4 regions of the Cupriavidus sp. GW821-FHT07C08 genome follow, and region 3 is predicted to be linked to each of the others. Evidence: predicted binding sites of a transcription regulator. Region 3 holds the regulator's gene; each other region holds the start of a gene.
What was found. Region 3 encodes sigma-54, which starts transcription at its own class of promoters, with help from an activator protein. Its sites were predicted from a motif close to TGGCANGNAANCTGCTTT; they were not measured.
Positions count from the first base shown of each region.

Region 1 (4,582 bases), on a different contig from region 3:
TTCGAAGGCGGCGACCACCAGGAACTGGTGCACATGAGCGGCGAACAGTTCTCGCGGCTCATGTCGGACGCTGGGCACGGGCAGTTTTCGCGCCGCATGATGTAAGCGGCGCTTTTTATTGGCCACTGAACGGCCACCACGCGGGTTGCGAACCCGCGCGGCGGCCGTTTTGCATGCTGGCGGGTGGGTAAGGCAGACGCTTCAGCCTTCAGGCAACGCCGGCACGCTGTCGTCCTTCAGGTCCACGCCCGAGCGGCCCAATGCCGCCGCGCCGCGCAGCAGGAAGGCGAGCCGGTCGGCGGCCTGCGCATACGGCAGGCCTTCGGGGCGCACGTTGGAGATGCAGTTGCGCTCGGCATCGGTGCGGCCCGTGCGCGGCGCATGGGTCAGGTAGATGCCAAGGCTGTCGGGCGAGCTCAGGCCCGGCCGTTCGCCGATCAGCATCACCACCTGGCGCGCGCCAAGCAGCTCGCCGATCTCGTCGCCCAGCGCCACGCGCGACTGCTCGGCCACCACCACCGGGCCGATGCGCCATGTCGGCGGCAAGCGCGCGCGGGTGGCATCGAGCAACGGCAGCGCGTGCGTCTGCGTGGCCAGCGCGGACAGGCCGTCGGCAACCACGAACACCACATCGGGCGCCGCGCCCGGCCGCGCCGCGGCCAGCCGCGCGCGGCTGGCATCGTCCAGGCGCCGGCCCAGGTCGGGGCGCCGCAGGTAGTGCGCGCGGTCCGGCGCCGCGCTGTGCACGGCTAGGTTCTGTACCCCCGCCGCATCCAGCGCCGCGGTGACCGCGCCCACGTCCAGCGGCAGGTGCACCGCATCGCGCGCCTGCGCATGGGCCAGCCCGAAGGCCAGCACCGCATCGGTGGTCTGGCTGTGGCCGGTACGGCCCAGCGCTACGCGCGCGCGCGTGAACTGGCGCAGGCGTTGCCACGGGTCGGCCTCGGCATCGGCGTTGGCAGGAGCGGCGGGAGGCGGGCGTCTGGCCGTCATCGGCTGCACCTTACAGGCTGTGGGCCATCTGCAGCAGCGGCTGGCGCGCGGCGGGCTCGAGCAGCCTGCCGCTGGCATCGGCAATGCCCATGCGCTGCAGCCAGGCCTCGAACTCCGGCGCGGGGCGCAGCCCCAGCACCTCGCGCAGGTACAGCGCATCGTGGAACGAGGTGCTCTGGTAGTTCAGCATGATGTCGTCGGCACCGGGCACGCCCATGATGAAATTGATGCCGGCCACGCCGAACAGCGTCAGCAGCGTGTCCATGTCGTCCTGGTCGGCCTCGGCATGGTTGGTGTAGCAGACGTCGCAGCCCATCGGCACCCCCATCAGCTTGCCGCAGAAGTGGTCTTCCAGCCCGGCGCGGATGATCTGCTTGCCATCGTACAGGTATTCGGGACCGATAAAGCCCACCACCGTATTGACCAGCAGCGGCGAGAACGCGCGCGCCACCGCGTAGGCGCGCGCCTCCATGGTCTGCTGGTCGACGCCATGGTGCGCATTGGCCGACAGCGCGCTGCCCTGCCCGGTCTCGAAGTACATCAGGTTGTCGCCAACGGTGCCGCGCGCGAGCGCCTGCGCGGCATCGTGCGCCTCGGCCAGCAGCGACAGGCTGATGCCAAAGGCCGCATTGGCGCGCTCGCTGCCGGCCACCGACTGGAACACCAGGTCCACCGGCGCGCCCTGCCCGATCGCGCGCAGCGTGTTGGTGACATGGGTCAGCACGCAGGATTGCGTGGGGATGTCGAAGCGGCTGCGCAGCTCATCGATCATGCGCAGCAGCGACACGATGGCGCCCAGGTTGTCCGAAGCCGGGTTGACGCCGATGGTGGCATCGCCGCAGCCATAGAGCAGCCCGTCGATGATCGACGCGGCAATGCCCTTGGGATCGTCGGTCGGGTGGTTGGGCTGCAGCCGCACCGAGAGCCGGCCCGGCAGCCCCACCGTGCTGCGAAATCGCGTCACCACCTGGCACTTGCGCGCCACTGCCACCAGGTCCTGGTTGCGCATCAGCTTGCTGACCGCGGCGGCCATCTCCGGGGTGATGCCCGGCGCCACCCGCGCCAGCGTGGCGCTGTCGGTCTCATGCAGCAGCAGCCAGTTGCGCAGGTCGCCCACGGTGGTGGCACCGATGGCGGCAAAGGCCGCGCCATCGTGCCGGTCCAGGATCAGGCGCGTGACCTCGTCTTCCTCATACGGCACCAGCGCCTCGGTCAGGAACTGCTTGAGCGGCACCTCTGCCAGCGCCAGCCGCGCGGCCATCCGCTCCTGCTCGCTGGCCGCGGCAACGCCCGCCAGCGCGTCACCGGAACGCGCCGGGCTGGCCCGGGCCAGCAGCGTGCGCAGGTCGGCAAAGACGTGGCGGTGGGTGCCGATGGTGTGGGTGTAGGCCATGCGTTCCGTTCCTGGGCTCTGGGGAAAACGATGACAGCGGTGCGCCAGGCGCCTTGCCGGGCACGATTCCCCCTAATATAGACAGCCTTTGCGTGTGCCGCGAAGCCAACATCGCCTCAGCGCACACAGCCTGACCCAGGAACAACATCTGGATCGGCGAGAATTCAGAATAAATTTGAGCAAATTGCATGCCGGAGACCCCGATGAAAGACCCCGACCCGACCACCACCCCGCGCCTGCTGCCGGCCGCGTGGTACAGCGTCGGCACCGTCGCCTACCTGCTGACCGCCCTGGCGCTCTGGACCGTGCTCCACGCCAACCTGGTGGCTGCATTGCTGTCCGGGCTGCTGCTGTACTCGCTGGTGGACGTGCTGGCGCCGCGCCTGAAGCGCCTGAACCAGCGCCACGACGCCCTGGCCGTGGCCATCCTGTCGGCGCTGATCCTGCTGGCGCTGACGCTGGCGGGCTGGCTGCTGGTGCGCTTTGTCAGTGGCGAGGGCAATACCCTGGACGGGCTGCTCAACCATGTGGCCGACATCATCGACCGCTCGCGCGGGCAGATGCCGCCGTGGCTCAGCGATGCGCTGCCCAACGGCGTGGACGAGCTGGCCAACACGCTGATCGAGACGCTGCGCGAGCATGCCGCGATGGCGCAGAAGCTGGGTGCCGAGGTGCTGCGCACGCTGGTGCATATCCTGATCGGGCTGGTGATCGGCGCGATGGTGGCGCTGTACCGCGCGGTGGCGCGGCCCAACCGCCGGCCGCTGGCCGCGGCGCTGGTGGCGCGCGCACGCACGCTGCAGCAGGCGTTCTCGCAGTTCATCTTCGCGCAGATCCAAATCTCGACCATCAACACCGTGCTGACGGCGATCTACCTGCTGCTGGTGCTGCCGCTCTTTGGCGTGCACCTGCCGCTGACCAAGACGCTGCTGGTGATCACCTTCGTGGCCGGGCTGCTGCCGGTGCTGGGCAACCTGATTTCCAACACCGCCATCGTGGTGGCCTCGCTGTCGGTGTCGCTGCCGATCGCGGTGGCGTCGCTGGTGTTCCTGGTGGTGATCCACAAGCTGGAGTACTTCCTGAACGCACGCATCATCGGTGCGCGCATCCAGGCCGCGGCGTGGGAACTGCTGACGGTGATGCTGCTGATGGAAACGCTGTTCGGCATCCCGGGCGTGATCGCCGGACCGATCTTCTACGCCTACCTGAAGCGGGAGCTGGCCGGCGCCGGGCTGATCTGAGTGCCGCGGCCGGCATGCCGCAGCGGTGGTAGGACCAATGCCGGTTCAGGCGCCGTCCTGCTCCACCCGGCTGCGCACGAAGTCGATATGGGTCTGCATGGCGGTGCGCGCCTCTTCCGGGCGGCGCGTGCAAATCGCATCGCACAGCGTGCGGTGCTGCAGCAACAGCAGGTCTGAGGCGCCGTCGTCCTGTTCGCGCAGGCCGGTGCCGTTGATGGTGATGTGCTCGCGCAGCATGCCGATCACGCTGGTATGCAGGTGCAGGAACATGGTGTTGTGCGAGGCCTGGGCGATGGCGTCATGCAGCTGCGCATCGGCGTCGGCCTCCGCCTGCTTGTCGTCGGCGGCGCGCGCGCGTTCCAGTTCAGCCATCAGGGCGCGGATGCGCTTCACGTCAGCGGCATCCGCGCGCAGCGCCGCAAAATACGCGGTCGCGCCCTCCAGCACGCGGCGGAACTCCAGGATGTCGTCGCGCAGCGCGGGGTGGTCGGCCACCAGCTGGCCCCAGGGCGAGGCAATGCCGGCGCGCAGCTGGTCGGTGGCGTAAACCCCGGCACCGCGCCGGCTCTGCAGCAGGCCGCGCGCGGCCAGGCGCTGGATCGCCTCGCGCACGGTGTTGCGCGCCACCTCGTATTGCCCGGCCAGCACCCGCTCGGCCGGCAGCCGCGTGCCGGGCGGCCAAGTGCCGTCGAGCAGCGCGGTCTCGATCCGGCGCATGACCGACTCCACGCGTCCGCGGGTGCGCCCGTGCCTTGCTGCCGCTGCCGTCATGCCGTATGTCCTCGCTCCTGAGCTTGCGCGGGTCGCCGGGCAGATTGGTCCAACCAATTTGTACCGCCGCGCAGAAGCGGGAATTATGCGCCGAAACGTGCGACCCCAGCACGTCCGGAGCGAGACATGAAGGATCGTCAGTACCCCACCGGCCCTGCCCCCGCGCAGGCCTACCTGTTTGCCA
Region 1 is NZ_JBWKQZ010000005.1:46,669-51,250, forward strand. It holds gene AC07UK_RS08535 (aminoacyl-tRNA deacylase) at 1-105, shown strand, start outside; gene eutC (ethanolamine ammonia-lyase subunit EutC) at 202-993, opposite strand; gene AC07UK_RS08545 (ethanolamine ammonia-lyase subunit EutB) at 1,004-2,386, opposite strand; gene AC07UK_RS08550 (AI-2E family transporter) at 2,590-3,627, shown strand; gene AC07UK_RS08555 (FadR/GntR family transcriptional regulator) at 3,673-4,398, opposite strand; gene AC07UK_RS08560 ((Fe-S)-binding protein) at 4,525-4,582, shown strand, end outside.
Region 1: the regulator sigma-54 is predicted to act here: its motif matches at 2,563-2,580, upstream of AC07UK_RS08545 (ethanolamine ammonia-lyase subunit EutB).

Region 2 (4,582 bases), on a different contig from region 3:
GTCTGCAGCGCGGACGGCATGTCGCCCACCTCGTCGAGGAACAGCGTGCCGTTGTGGGCCGACTCGAACAGACCGGCCTTGCCGCCGCGGCGCGCGCCGGTAAAAGCGCCCTCTTCGTAGCCGAACAGCTCGCTCTCCAGCAGCGCCTCGGGGAAGGCCGCGCAATTGACCGCCACGAACGGGAAGGCGCGGCGCGGGCTGGCGTCGTGCATGCCCTGCGCCAGCACCTCCTTGCCGGTACCGCTCTCGCCGCCGATCAGCACGGTGGAATCCACCGCCGCGTAGCGCCGCGCCAGCTCGCGCAGCTCGGTCATGGCCGCGGAGGTGCCGGCCAGGTCGTCCAGGCTGTAGCGCACCCCGGCCGGCCGCGTGCGGGCGCGCGAGCGCAGGTTGCGGTCCACGCGCTGGATCGCGCTGGCGTCCTGGATGGTCAGCACCGCGCCGGTGGTGCCGGCCTCGCCGATGATGGGGATGCGGTTGACCACCACCATCTTGTCGCCGAGCTTGTGGATCGCTTCCAGTTCCTTGTCGCCGCTCTGCATCACGCCTTCGAGTGCCAGGTTTGGCGCCAGCGTCTGCAGCTTGCGCCCGACCGCGGCGGCGACGGAAGTGCCGAGAAAACGCTCCATCGCCGGGTTGAACGACTGGATGCGTCCTTCGGCATCCACCGCCGCCACGCCCTCGTTCAGGTGCGCCAGGATGGTGTTGACGTAGTCGCGCCGGGTGGCTTCGATGCGGCGCAGGCGCGCGGCCTCGATCGCGTCCTCCAGCGCCATGCGCACCGAGTTGCCGGAGTACAGGAACACGCCGGTCAGGCCATAGCGATCGGCCAGGTCGGTCACCAGGCCGGGGCCGACCACGACCTGGATGCCCTCCTGCTTGAGCGCCTTTACGCGCGCTACGGCGTCGTCCTCGGTCAGGTAGGTATAGGCCGGGACCGACAGCGAGAACGCGCGCACGAATTCATCCACCTCGGCATACGTCGACGCGTGCGTGACCAGCGCCACCCGCGGCGAGATGCGCCGCGCGGTGGCCAGCGCGCTCATCACGTCAAAGCCCGTGACCTTGACCAGCACCACCGGCACATCCACGTGCTGGCGCAGGTAGGCGCCGTTGGAGCCGCCCGCCACCACCACGTCGAGCCGGCCCTCGCGCGCCTCGCGCGCCACGGCGCTGGCGGCGGCCTCGAAACCCTTGCCGACGATGCGAAATTCGGCCCGGTCGGCGTAGGCCGGAATCAGGTCGGCGAAGGCGCGTGCCAGGCGGCTGATGCCGATGGCCCAGATGCGCGGACGGGCTTGCGTGGAAACGGGAGGAGCCATGGTGCGATGCGGAAAGAATGCGTGGTGAAACCCGGGACGAACAGGCGTACAGTGCTGGCACATTGTCCGCCACGCAGCCCCGGATTTCAACTTTGAATTCCAAACTTGTGATTTTGAAATTCAATTGTGCTGAAAAGATGACATGAAATCGGCGTCGAGGCCAGCCGCCCTACCCGCCAGCCCAGCGCTGACAAGGGCTGGCGGATTTTCCGTGGGCCCGCCCAAAGGCTTGGCACACCCCTTGCAGTATTAGGCCCGTCCTGTTCACCAACGCATACGCCATGACCTACTCCGCTTCCGACCTCGCGCGCTCCGCTGGCGCCCGCTTCCGCCAGGCGCTTGCCGACGAGCATCCGCTGCAGGTAGTCGGCACCATCAATGCCAACCATGCCCTGCTGGCCAAGCGCGCCGGCTACCGCGCCATCTACCTGTCGGGCGGCGGCGTTGCGGCCGGCTCGCTGGGCTTGCCGGACCTGGGCATCTCGAACCTGGATGACGTGCTGACCGATATCCGCCGCATCACCGACGTGTGCGACACGCCGCTGCTGGTGGACGTCGACACCGGCTTCGGCGCCTCGGCCTTCAACGTGGCCCGCACCACCAAGTCGCTGATCAAGTTCGGCGCGGCGGCCATGCACATCGAAGACCAGGTCGGCGCCAAGCGCTGCGGCCACCGCCCCAACAAGGAAATCGTCACGCAGGGTGAAATGGTCGACCGCATCAGGGCCGCCGTCGACGCCCGCACCGACGAGAACTTCGTCATCATGGCCCGCACCGACGCGCTCGCCGTCGAAGGCCTGGACAAGGCCATCGAGCGCGCCGTCGCGTGCGTGGAAGCCGGCGCCGACGCCATCTTCCCGGAAGCCATGACCGACCTGGCCATGTACCGCAAGTTTGTCGATGCGGTGAAGGTGCCGGTGCTGGCCAATATCACCGAATTCGGTGCCACGCCCCTGTTCACCACCGAAGAACTCGGCGGCGCCGGCGTGTCGATGGTGCTGTACCCGCTGTCGGCCTTCCGCGCCATGAACAAGGCGGCGGAGAACGTCTACGCGGCCATCCGCCGCGACGGCACGCAGAAGAACGTGGTCGATACCATGCAGACCCGCGCCGAGCTCTACGAGAGCATCGGCTACCATGACTTCGAGCAGAAGCTGGACGCGCTCTTCGCACAAGGCAAGGGCAAGTAAGCAAGACTCACGCACGGCCGGGCTATGTCCCGGCCGCTTGCACGACAACAGACAGGCAATACCAGGCATCAAACAAAGGAGACCCAGATGTCCGAAGCGCAACCGCTCGTCACTCCCAAGCCCAAGAAATCCGTCGCCCTGTCGGGCGTGACCGCCGGCAATACCGCGCTGTGCACCGTTGGCCGCACCGGCAACGACCTGCACTACCGCGGCTACGACATCCTCGACATCGCCGAGACCTGCGAGTTCGAGGAAATCGCCCACCTGCTGGTGCACGGCAAGCTGCCGACCAAATCCGAACTGGCCGCCTACAAGGCCAAGCTCAAGAGCCTGCGCGGCCTGCCCGCCAATGTGAAGGCCGCGCTCGAATGGGTGCCCGCCAGCGCCCACCCGATGGACGTGATGCGCACCGGCGTGTCGGTGCTGGGCACCGTGCTGCCGGAGAAGGAAGACCACAACACCCCGGGCGCGCGCGACATCGCCGACCGCCTGATGGCCAGCCTCGGCTCGATGCTGCTGTACTGGTATCACTACAGCCACAACGGCCGCCGTATCGAGGTGGAAACCGACGATGACTCCATCGGCGGCCACTTCCTGCACCTGCTGCACGGCGAGAAGCCGTCGGCACTGTGGGAGCGCGCCATGAACACCTCGCTCAACCTGTACGCCGAGCATGAATTCAACGCCTCGACCTTCGCCGCCCGCGTGATCGCCGGCACGGGCTCGGACATGTTCTCGTCGATCAGCGGCGCCATCGGCGCGCTGCGCGGCCCCAAGCACGGCGGCGCCAATGAAGTCGCGTTCGAGATCCAGAAGCGCTACGACAACCCGGACGAGGCGCAGGCCGACATCACCCGCCGCGTCGAGAACAAGGAAGTCGTGATCGGCTTCGGCCACCCGGTGTACACCATCAGCGACCCGCGCAACCAGGTGATCAAGGACGTGGCGAAGAGGCTGTCGAAGGACGCCGGCTCGATGAAGATGTTCGACATCGCCGAGCGCCTGGAAACGGTGATGGGAGACATCAAGAAGATGTTCCCGAACCTGGACTGGTTCAGCGCGGTGAGCTACCACATGATGGGCGTGCCGACGGCGATGTTCACGCCGCTGTTCGTGATCGCGCGCACGTCCGGTTGGGCCGCGCACATCATCGAGCAGCGCATCGACAACAAGATCATCCGCCCGAGTGCCAACTACACCGGCCCGGAGAACCTGAAGTTCGTGCCGCTGAAGGATCGCAAGTAAGACCGGCTGCCGGTTTGCTCCGCGTCGGGTTGCATTGATCCGGGCCTGCGGGCAAGGGGGTAGTTGGTCGCTGACATGGGACCACTACCCCTTTTTCATACCTATATTGATTTCCCTACACCATGAATTCTGCAAACCGCAAACCGCTACCGGGCACCAAGCTGGATTACTTTGACGCGCGCGCCGCGGTCGAGGCAATCCAGCCGGGTGCCTACGACAAGCTGCCGTACACGTCGCGCGTGCTGGCAGAAAACCTGGTGCGCCGCTGCGATCCCGCCACGCTGACGGATTCACTGAAGCAGCTGATCGGGCGCAAGCGCGACCTCGATTTCCCGTGGTTCCCCGCGCGCGTGGTGTGCCATGACATCCTGGGCCAGACCGCGCTGGTGGACCTGGCCGGCCTGCGCGACGCCATTGCCGACCAGGGCGGCGACCCCGCCAAGGTCAACCCGGTAGTGCCGGTGCAGCTGATCGTCGATCACTCGCTGGCGGTGGAGTGCGGCGGCTTCGATCCCGATGCCTTCGCCAAGAACCGCGCCATCGAAGACCGCCGCAACGAAGACCGTTTCCATTTCATCGACTGGACCAAGCAGGCGTTCAAGAACGTCGACGTGATCCCGCCGGGCAACGGCATCATGCACCAGATCAACCTGGAGAAGATGTCGCCGGTGATCCATGCCGACAATGGCGTGGCCTACCCCGATACCTGCGTCGGCACCGACAGCCACACCCCGCACGTGGATGCGCTGGGCGTGATCGCCATCGGCGTTGGCGGCCTGGAAGCCGAGAACGTGATGCTCGGCCGCGCCTCGTGGATGCGCCTGC
Region 2 is NZ_JBWKQZ010000001.1:110,120-114,701, forward strand. It holds gene prpR (propionate catabolism operon regulatory protein PrpR) at 1-1,322, opposite strand, end outside; gene prpB (methylisocitrate lyase) at 1,604-2,512, shown strand; gene prpC (bifunctional 2-methylcitrate synthase/citrate synthase) at 2,600-3,757, shown strand; gene acnD (Fe/S-dependent 2-methylisocitrate dehydratase AcnD) at 3,880-4,582, shown strand, end outside.
Region 2: the regulator sigma-54 is predicted to act here: its motif matches at 1,461-1,478, upstream of prpB (methylisocitrate lyase).

Region 3 (4,582 bases):
GCTACCAGTTCGCGGTGGCCACCGCCAAGCCGGGCAAGCAGGCCTACATCCGGCAGAAGCGCGAAGGCGTCGACGAATACATCGACGGCTGGGGCGACCGCATCGAGTACGACGGCAAGCAGGAGTACTCCAAGCTGATCGGCAATGCCCGCATGGCGCGCCTGCAGGGCGCCAAGCAGGTCGACGAGATCCGCGGCGCGGTGCTGACCTACGACAGCCGCAAGGAGTTCTACACGGCCGCCGGCGGCGGCAGTGGCGACGCCGCCGCCGCCAATCCGTCCGGCCGCGTGCGCGCGGTGCTGTCGCCGCGCCAGGACCAGAAGACCGGCGCCACGGGCAACATCGGCTCGCCGCTGGACCTGAAGCCGGCGCCCGCGCCTGCCAACAAACCCTGACGCCTGGCGCCGGCTTGCCTGCCCGCGCCAGAAACGCCTGAACGCCAGACTGTGCCAATGACCGATACCGCAACCATCGCCGACAAGCCTTCCGTCGAAGCCTCCACCGTCCTTCCCGGCGGCAGCACGCTGGTCGTGCGCCACCTGAAGAAGCGCTATGGCTCGCGCACGGTGGTCAAGGACGTCTCGCTCGACGTGAAGAGCGGCGAGGTGGTCGGCCTGCTCGGGCCTAACGGCGCGGGCAAGACCACCTCGTTCTACATGATCGTGGGCCTGGTGGCGCTGGACGAAGGCGATATCGTGCTCGACGGCGACCACATCAGCGGCCTGCCGATCCACGAGCGCGCGCGCATGGGGCTGTCGTACCTGCCGCAGGAAGCCTCGGTGTTCCGCAAGCTCAACGTCGAAGAGAACATCCGCGCGGTACTGGAGCTTCAGGTGAGCAACGGCAAGCCACTGCCCAAGACCGAGATTGAGCGCCGCCTGGATTCGCTGCTCGACGACCTGCAGATCGCGCACCTGCGCAACAACCCGGCGCTGTCGCTGTCGGGCGGCGAGCGCCGCCGCGTGGAAATCGCGCGCGCGCTGGCGTCGTCACCGCGCTTCATCCTGCTGGACGAGCCCTTCGCCGGCGTGGACCCGATCGCCGTGGGCGAGATCCAGCGCATCGTCAGCTTCCTCAAGGCACGCAATATCGGCGTGCTGATCACCGACCACAACGTGCGCGAGACGCTCGGCATCTGCGACCACGCCTACATCATCAGCGAAGGCACGGTGCTGGCCGCGGGCCAGCCCGAAGAAATCATCGCCAATGACGCAGTGCGGCGCGTCTACCTGGGCGAGAACTTCCGCATGTGATTTAGCGGCCTGCCCGGGGCGGCAGGCCTCTTCGCGCGCGCGTGGGCCCTCCCACAGCCAGCGGCGATCGGACCGCAAAAGCGATAGCAATTTCCGTTCCAACAACGGAAAGATGCGCATAGAATAGCTCGCATGAAACCGTCGCTACAGCTCCGTCTTTCCCAGCATCTGGCCCTGACCCCGCAACTGCAGCAGTCGATCCGGCTGCTGCAGCTCTCCACGCTGGAACTGCAGCAAGAGGTCGAACAGGCGCTGACGGAAAACCCGCTGCTCGAGCGCGAGAACGACTGGATCGAAAGCCCGCTGCGCGTGGCGGCCGATGGCTCGGTCAACCTGCAGAGCGCACCGGCGCCCGCCCCGGCAGAGCCCCAGGGCAATGGCGAGGCCCGCGCCGACGGCGCGGGTGACGATGACAGCTATGGCGACAGCGGCAACGGCGACGACTATGGCAGCGGCGACTGGAGCCTGGACGACTTTGCCCGCCGCCCTCAGGGCGACGAGGACGAAAAAACGCCGATGCAGCTGCGCGAAGCCGAGCCCACGCTGCGCGAGTACCTGATGGAACAGCTCACGCCGCTGAAGATCTCGGCGCGCGACAAGGGCCTGGCCATCTTCCTGATCGAATCGCTCGACGACGATGGCTACCTGAGCGCGTCGCTTGAAGAGATCTGCACGGAGTTGCCGGAAGAACTCGAATTCGAGATCGACGAAGTCCACGCCATCCTCACGCTGCTGCAGAGCTTCGACCCGCCCGGCGTGGGCGCGCGCAACGCCGCCGAATGCCTGGCCCTGCAGTTGCGGCGCCTGACGCACCCGCAGCGCGAACTGGCGCTGAACATCGTTACCAACCACCTGGAGTTGCTCGCAGTACGCGACTACACGCGGCTGAAGAAAGCGCTGCAGGTCGATGAAGTGGCACTGAAGTCCGCACACGAACTGATCCGCTCGCTGGCGCCCTACCCTGGCCATGCATACAGCCGTCCGGAAGCCGACTTCGTGGTGCCGGACGTGTTCGTGCGCAAGGGTGGCGGCGGCTGGATCGCGCAACTCAATCCGGATGTGATGCCGAGGCTGCGCATCAACGATATGTATGCGCAAATCCTGCGTGGCGCGAAGGGTGAGTCCGGCACGGCCGGGCTGCAGCAGAAGCTGCAGGAGGCGCGCTGGCTGATCAAGAACATCCAGCAAAGGTTCGACACAATCCTGCGTGTCTCGCAGGCCATTGTCGAGCGTCAAAAGAACTTTTTCAGTCACGGCGAAATCGCCATGCGCCCCTTGGTTTTGCGGGAGATTGCCGATACACTGGGTTTACACGAGTCAACCATCTCCCGGGTGACGACCAATAAATATATGGCAACGCCGATGGGTACTTTCGAACTGAAGTACTTCTTCGGCAGCCACGTGTCCACCGAAACCGGTGGCGCGGCTTCATCAACGGCCATCCGCGCCTTGATCAAGCAACTGATAGGAGCCGAAGACCCTAGGAATCCCCTTTCCGACAGTCGCATTGCCGAACTGCTGGGTGAGCAAGGCTTTGTTGTTGCGCGCCGCACTGTTGCCAAGTATCGCGAAGCCCTGAAGATCCCCGCAGTCAATCTCCGCAAGTCTTTGTAGCCGAGCCCACCGCCTGCCTGGTGAGGCTCTTTCAGAAGGAGAAGCGCTATGAACTTCAAGATCAGTGGACACCACCTGGACATCACGCCCCCTCTGCGTGAGTACGTGGAAACGAAGCTGGAGCGAATCGTCAGGCATTTCGATCAGGTCATTGGCGTTAGCGTGCTGCTCTCTGTCGACAACCACAAGGAAAAGGACCGGCGTCAGTACGCGGAAATCAATCTACATCTCAAGGGCAAGGACATCTTTGTCGAGGCGCATCACGAAGACCTATATGCAGCGATCGACGCACTCGTCGACAAGCTGGACCGTCAGGTGATCCGCTACAAGGATCGCGTGCAAGGCCACGACCGCGAAGCGGTCAAGTACCAGATGGCCGCAGCGCAAATGCAGCAATGACCGTGCCCGGCAGCCCCGCAGCGGGCTGCTGAATCAGGATTGAACAGGCAAGCCGCGCCACGAAGCGCGGCTTTTTTGCGCCCTCGCGTTCCGGGTTGCCGCCGGCATGCCGCGCCCGCACTGGCGGTGCGGCCCGGCTGTGGCGCCGGAGCCAACGCTTTTCACCCGAATGGGCAAGAGTGTTCGCAAGCGCTGCGCCAAGGTGTATGCTGCGCCATACAAAGAGAGGGAATCCTGGCCGCGCCCCGCATCGGTGCGCCGGCTCCCGGCCCGGAGGCACGATTGCATCACCATGTATCGTTCTGCACCGGCTTGCCCCGCTGCGCTGCACAATACAGGGGTAGTCGCTGCTCTATAATGGGCCGGACGCCTCCGGCCAGGCCAACGGCAGCCCGGAGCCAGCCCACTGCCCGGCGGAACGATCTGCCCGCTAACTGAAATCCTGCGCATCGCCCATGAATCGTTTGGCCAAATTGCTGCCACCCGGCAACATCACCCTGGACGTCAGCGTCACCAGCAAGAAGCGTGTGTTCGAGCAGGCCGGGCTCCTCTTCGAGAACAACCATGGTGTGGCGCGCGCCATCGTGACGGACAACCTGTTCGCGCGCGAGTCGCTGGGGTCCACCGGCCTGGGCGCAGGCGTGGCGATCCCGCACGGCCGCATCAAGGGCCTGAAGCAGCCGCTGGCCGCCTTCATGCGCCTGGCCGAGCCGATTCCGTTCGAATCGCCGGATGGCAAGCCGGTATCGCTGCTGATCTTCCTGCTGGTGCCCGAACAGGCTACGCAGCAGCATCTGGAAATCCTGTCAGAAATCGCGCAACTGCTTTCCGACCGCGACATGCGCGAAGGACTGGCCACGCTGCCGACGCCCGATGCCGTCCATCAGCTGCTGATCGCATGGCATCCCTGATCCCCTGATCCCCCAGGCGGGCCGGCACCAGACCGGGCAGGCGCCAGGCGCTTCGCAAACCGCCCCACCAGTCATACCGCATGGAACTCACCGGCGTCACCTCCCAGTCCATCTTCGACGACAACGCAGCCGACATCAAACTCTCTTGGGTGGCCGGCCTGGAAGGCGCGGACCGCGCCTTCGACGTGGAGTTCGCCCGCGAAGCCACCTCCGCCGCCGACCTGGTGGGCCACCTGAACCTGATCCACCCCAACCGCATCCAGGTGCTCGGCAAACCCGAGATCACTTATTACCAGCGGCTGGACGATGAGACCCGCAAGCGCCAGATGGGCGAGCTGATCCTGCTGGAGCCGCCCTTCCTGGTGATCGCCGACGGCATGGAGCCGCCGCCCGACCTGGAACTGC
Region 3 is NZ_JBWKQZ010000012.1:122,134-126,715, forward strand. It holds gene lptA (lipopolysaccharide transport periplasmic protein LptA) at 1-395, shown strand, start outside; gene lptB (LPS export ABC transporter ATP-binding protein) at 453-1,253, shown strand; gene AC07UK_RS17170 (RNA polymerase factor sigma-54) at 1,386-2,867, shown strand; gene hpf (ribosome hibernation-promoting factor, HPF/YfiA family) at 2,916-3,266, shown strand; gene ptsN (PTS IIA-like nitrogen regulatory protein PtsN) at 3,722-4,177, shown strand; gene hprK (HPr(Ser) kinase/phosphatase) at 4,258-4,582, shown strand, end outside.

Region 4 (4,582 bases), on a different contig from region 3:
AAGTCTCGGTGACGGTGCATCCCGCGGACAGCTTTTCGGTATCAATGCGCTTGCAGCGCTCGGCCGGCTAATCAGGCCGCGGTTGCTGGGGCGCGGCCGGCAAATGCCGCCTACGGAGTGCGTGCCGCAGGTCGCGTGTCGCGCACCGTGGTCGGCGCGGGGTACACGTCGTCGCTGGACGTAATCGGCTGACGGGGCGGTGGCGGTGTTGCTGCGGTATCCCGCGGGACTCCCTCGCATCCCGCCAGGGCCGAGGCCAGAAGGGCGATGAGGGAGCACTCAGCTAAGCCGCAACGGAAGGCGTGACCGGTTCGGGGGAAGAGCGTGCGGTGTTGCATAAGCGGGCCCCAGGTGGCAATCCTAAGCCTCTAGCTTAGGCTACCGGCGCATAGGGCTGGCGCGGGAGGCTGGTCAAGTGTAGTGGCGACCTGGCGGGGGAGATCTTTAGAGGCGCTGCTAGTCAAGACATGAAGCCATGTGCCTGCAAACTCGCAACAAGCGGGGGCAGTGTGTAACGAATCTATAGGTAGTGGCGTATGCGCCATATTGGAGCCGGTGCAAGCAGGTAGAATCGCGCCTTCCGTGGCAATTGCAGCATTCCTATAACAATGAGCCCTCGTCCGTCGCGCCTGCCTTGCATCGACGCCCTGAAAGCGGTCAGCTCCCAGTTGATCGTGCTCCATCACCTGGCCTTCTATGGCCCGATGTCCGATACCGCGTATCGGCTGGCCCCGGGGCTGGTGGACTGGCTGTACGACTACGCCCGCATCGCCGTGCAGGTCTTCCTGGTGATCAGCGGCTTTCTCGCCGCGCGCAGCCTGGCGCCGCATGGCCGGCTGGAGATCCGCCAGCATCCGCTGCTGGTGCTGTGGCGGCGCTACCAGAAGCTGGTGGTGCCCTTTGCCGCGGCGCTGCTGCTCAGCATTGCCGGTGCCGCCCTGGCGCGCCATTGGATGGTGCACGACTCGATCCCCGCGCCGCCCGGCCTGCTGCAGTTCCTGGCGCACGTGACGCTGCTGCATAACGTGCTCGATGTCGATGCGCTCTCGGCCGGGGTCTGGTACGTGGCTATCGACCTGCAGCTGTTTGCGCTGCTGCTGGGCGCGCTGTGGGCCGCGCGCGCCGTGGCGGGCGGGAAAGCGCCGGCGGGTGCCGGGGCCAGCATCGGCATCGTGGCGCTGGTGGCGGTCGCGTCGCTGTTCTGGTTCAACCGCGATGCCGCGTGGGATATCTGGGCCGTCTACTTCTTCGGCGCCTATGGCATGGGGGCGCTGGCCTACTGGGCGTCCAACCCCGGCCGCCCAGTGTTGCCGCTGCTGCTCATCGGCGCGGTGGCGCTGGCGGCGCTGGCGGTGGATTTCCGGCTGCGCATCGCGGTGGCGCTCGCCACTGCGCTGCTGCTGGCGGTGGCGCGCCGCGGCGGCTGGCTGGAGCGCTGGCCGCGGGCGCGCGTGGTCGGCTTCTTCGGGCGCATTTCCTATTCGGTGTTCCTGGTTCACTTTCCGGTTTGCCTGCTGGTCAACGCGCTGGTGACGAACCTGGCGCCGGGCCAGCCGGTGCTGAACGCGCTCGGCATGGTTGCCGCGTGGGGGCTCAGCAATGTGGCCGGCGTGCTGTTCTATCGCTACATCGAAAGCGCCCAGCCGCTGGCGGCGCTGCGTGCGCTGCTGGGCAACGGCCGCGACCCCGCCGGCCGGCAAAGCGTGTAATGCTTGCAGGCATTGCCGCGCAGCGGCGGCACGGATTGGCCCGGACGGCGCCGTGCCAGCATGGCCGTGCGCGCCTTTTGTTGGTGCGTATGCACCCGCGATGTCCCGCCGCCGGCACGCGATGCGTGCATGCCGCCAGCGCGGACTTGCGTTCGGCGCCACACACATCGCCGCAACACTCGCGTAAACGGGCATTGGGCGATGGCACAAAGGTTGCCTAGTATGGAATCGTAAACCTGACCATTTGGTCAGGATTCCATCGGGAACCGAGGGTGCCATGTCCGACCATATCGTCCTCACCTCACACGCACGCCGCGACAAGCCGGCCGAGCCCATCCACTGGGGCGCCCCCACGGCGGCCGAGCGCGGGCCGGTCATCGCCAGCCTGGCGAATCCGGCACAGCGCAATGTGATCGGCACTCATGCTGGCGCCTACGCCATCTACCGGGCCCTGGCGGTTGCCGCGGGCGCGTTGCAGCGCGACCATCGCACCGACCTGACCGATACCGCGCCGGCGGAGGCCATCGGCCCGCATCCGCAGTGGGGCGATCCGGAGAAGATAGTTTCGCTGGATCCCTGGGGGCACCTGGTGTCCACCGTCTTTGCCGACCGCATCGCGGCCGGCGTGGATATCCGCCCGACCATCGCCGTCACCCGCGCGCATATCAACATGCCGGAGCTGGTGTCTGCCATTGCGGCTGGCCGCCTCAAGCCCGACGGCGACATCCTCCATGCCAATGGCGACGTGCGCGTGACCAAGGCGGCGGTCGACCCGGTGTGGTACCTGCCCGGGCTGGCGGCCCGTTTCGGCATCAAGGAAAGCGTGCTGCGCCGCAGCCTGTTCGAGCAGACCGGCGGCATGTTCCCGGAACTGGTGACGCGGCCGGACCTGAAGGTGTTCCTTCCGCCCATCGGCGGCATGACGCTGTATTTCTTCGGCGACGTCAGCCAGCTGGGCAAGCCCGAGACCCGCGTGGCGTGCCGCGTGCACGATGAATGCAACGGATCGGATGTGTTCGGGTCAGACATCTGTACCTGCCGGCCGTATCTGGCACATGGCATCGAGGTGTGCATCGAGATGGCGCAGCAGGGCGGTGTCGGGCTGGTGGTCTACAACCGCAAGGAGGGCCGCGCGCTGGGCGAGGTGACCAAGTTCCTGGTCTACAACGCCCGCAAGCGGCAGGTGGGCGGCGACCGTGCCGAGACTTACTTTGCCCGCACCGAATGCGTGGCAGGCGTGCAGGACATGCGTTTCCAGGAGTTGATGCCGGATGTGTTCCACTGGCTGGGCATCCGCCGCATCGACCGCTGGGCGTCGATGAGCAACATGAAGCATGGCGCGCTGGTGGCGCAGGGCATCGAGGTGGTCGAGCAGGTGGCCATCCCCGAGGCCCTGATCCCCGCCGATGCCCGTGTCGAGATCGATGCCAAGGTGGCCGCCGGCTACTTTACGCACTACACGCCGCCGGATGCGAACGAACTGGCCCTGGCAAAGGGCAGGGGGTTGAACGAATGACGATGTTTCCCGAGGATGGCAAGCCCGGCATGGACCGCCAGGGCACAGGTAACGAGATGCGGCCGGGTGCCGGCTGGCTGAGCCCGGTGCCGGAAGGGCATCCCGCTTCGGCGCTGCTGTGTGCCGAGGCGGTGCGCACGCATTGCGCGGCGGTCACCGAACACGTGGCCAGCGGCGCGTCCGAGCTTTTCACCTGGCATCCGGACCGCGTGCATGCCATTGCCGACTATGTCGCCAGCACCATCCGCCAGCGCTATCCGGACCTGCAGGTGCCGTACCACAGCCGCTGGCGCCATTTTGAAAGCGGCGCCGTCGACCAGCGCGCGGACCGCTGGCAGGTGCTGTGCGAGCGTGCCGCGCTGAGCGGGCCCGAGCACCGCGAGGAGCGCGCCCGCATCGGCATCGACCTGGTGATTCCAAGCGTACTGCTGGATGCCGGCGCCGGCCCTGACTGGCGTTACCGCGATCCGGCCAGCGATCTGGTGCTGACGCGCTCGGAAGGGCTGGGCGTGGCCAGCTTCGTCCTGTTCGCGCGTGGCGGCTTCTCGGCCGCGCCGGGCGATCCGCTGCGCGCGGACGCCGAGCGGCTGCAGCGCATCGATGCCGACAGCATCGCCCACGCCTTCCAGGTCGCGCAGCACAACCCGCTGGTGGGGCTGGAAGGCCGCGCCGGCCTGCTGCGCCGCCTGGGCGAGGTGATGGAGGCGACCCCGGCGCTGTTCGGCCGGCCGGCGCGGCTGGGCAACCTGTACGACTACCTGAAGGCGCATGCGGTCAACGGGCAGCTCGACGCCGGCTTCCTGCTGCGTACGCTGCTGGTTGGCCTGGGGCCGGTATGGCCGGGGCGGATCATTGTCGAAGGCGTGTCGCTGGGCGACTGCTGGCGGCATCCGGCCGCGCCTGGCGGGCTGGTGCCGTTCCACAAGCTCACGCAATGGCTGACCTATTCGCTGCTGGAGCCGCTGGAAGACGCCGGCCTGACCGTGACCGGGCTGGATGCGCTGACGGGCCTTCCCGAATACCGCAACGGCGGCCTGCTCTACGACTTCGAGCTGATGGTGCCGCGCGACCCCGGCTTTGCCGCCGTGCCGCATGCGGTGGATGAGCCCGTGATCGTCGAATGGCGCGCGCTGACCGTGACCGGCCTGGACCTGGTGGCCGACGGCGTGCGCCAGGCGCTTGGCTTGCAGGAAGAAAATTTCCCGCTGGCGCGCGTGCTGGAAGGCGGCACCTGGGCGGCGGGGCGCCGCATTGCCGCCAAGCGGCGCCCGGGTGGCGCGCCGCCGTTCGCCATCATCAGCGACGGCACCGTGTTCTGAGCACGTCGGCCGCCAGGCGGCCGACGTTGCTGGCAGGC
Region 4 is NZ_JBWKQZ010000004.1:276,574-281,155, reverse strand. It holds gene AC07UK_RS08170 (GntR family transcriptional regulator) at 1-71, shown strand, start outside; gene AC07UK_RS08165 (acyltransferase family protein) at 609-1,709, shown strand; gene AC07UK_RS08160 (GTP cyclohydrolase II) at 1,987-3,225, shown strand; gene AC07UK_RS08155 (URC4/urg3 family protein) at 3,222-4,544, shown strand.
Region 4: the regulator sigma-54 is predicted to act here: its motif matches at 1,912-1,929, upstream of AC07UK_RS08160 (GTP cyclohydrolase II).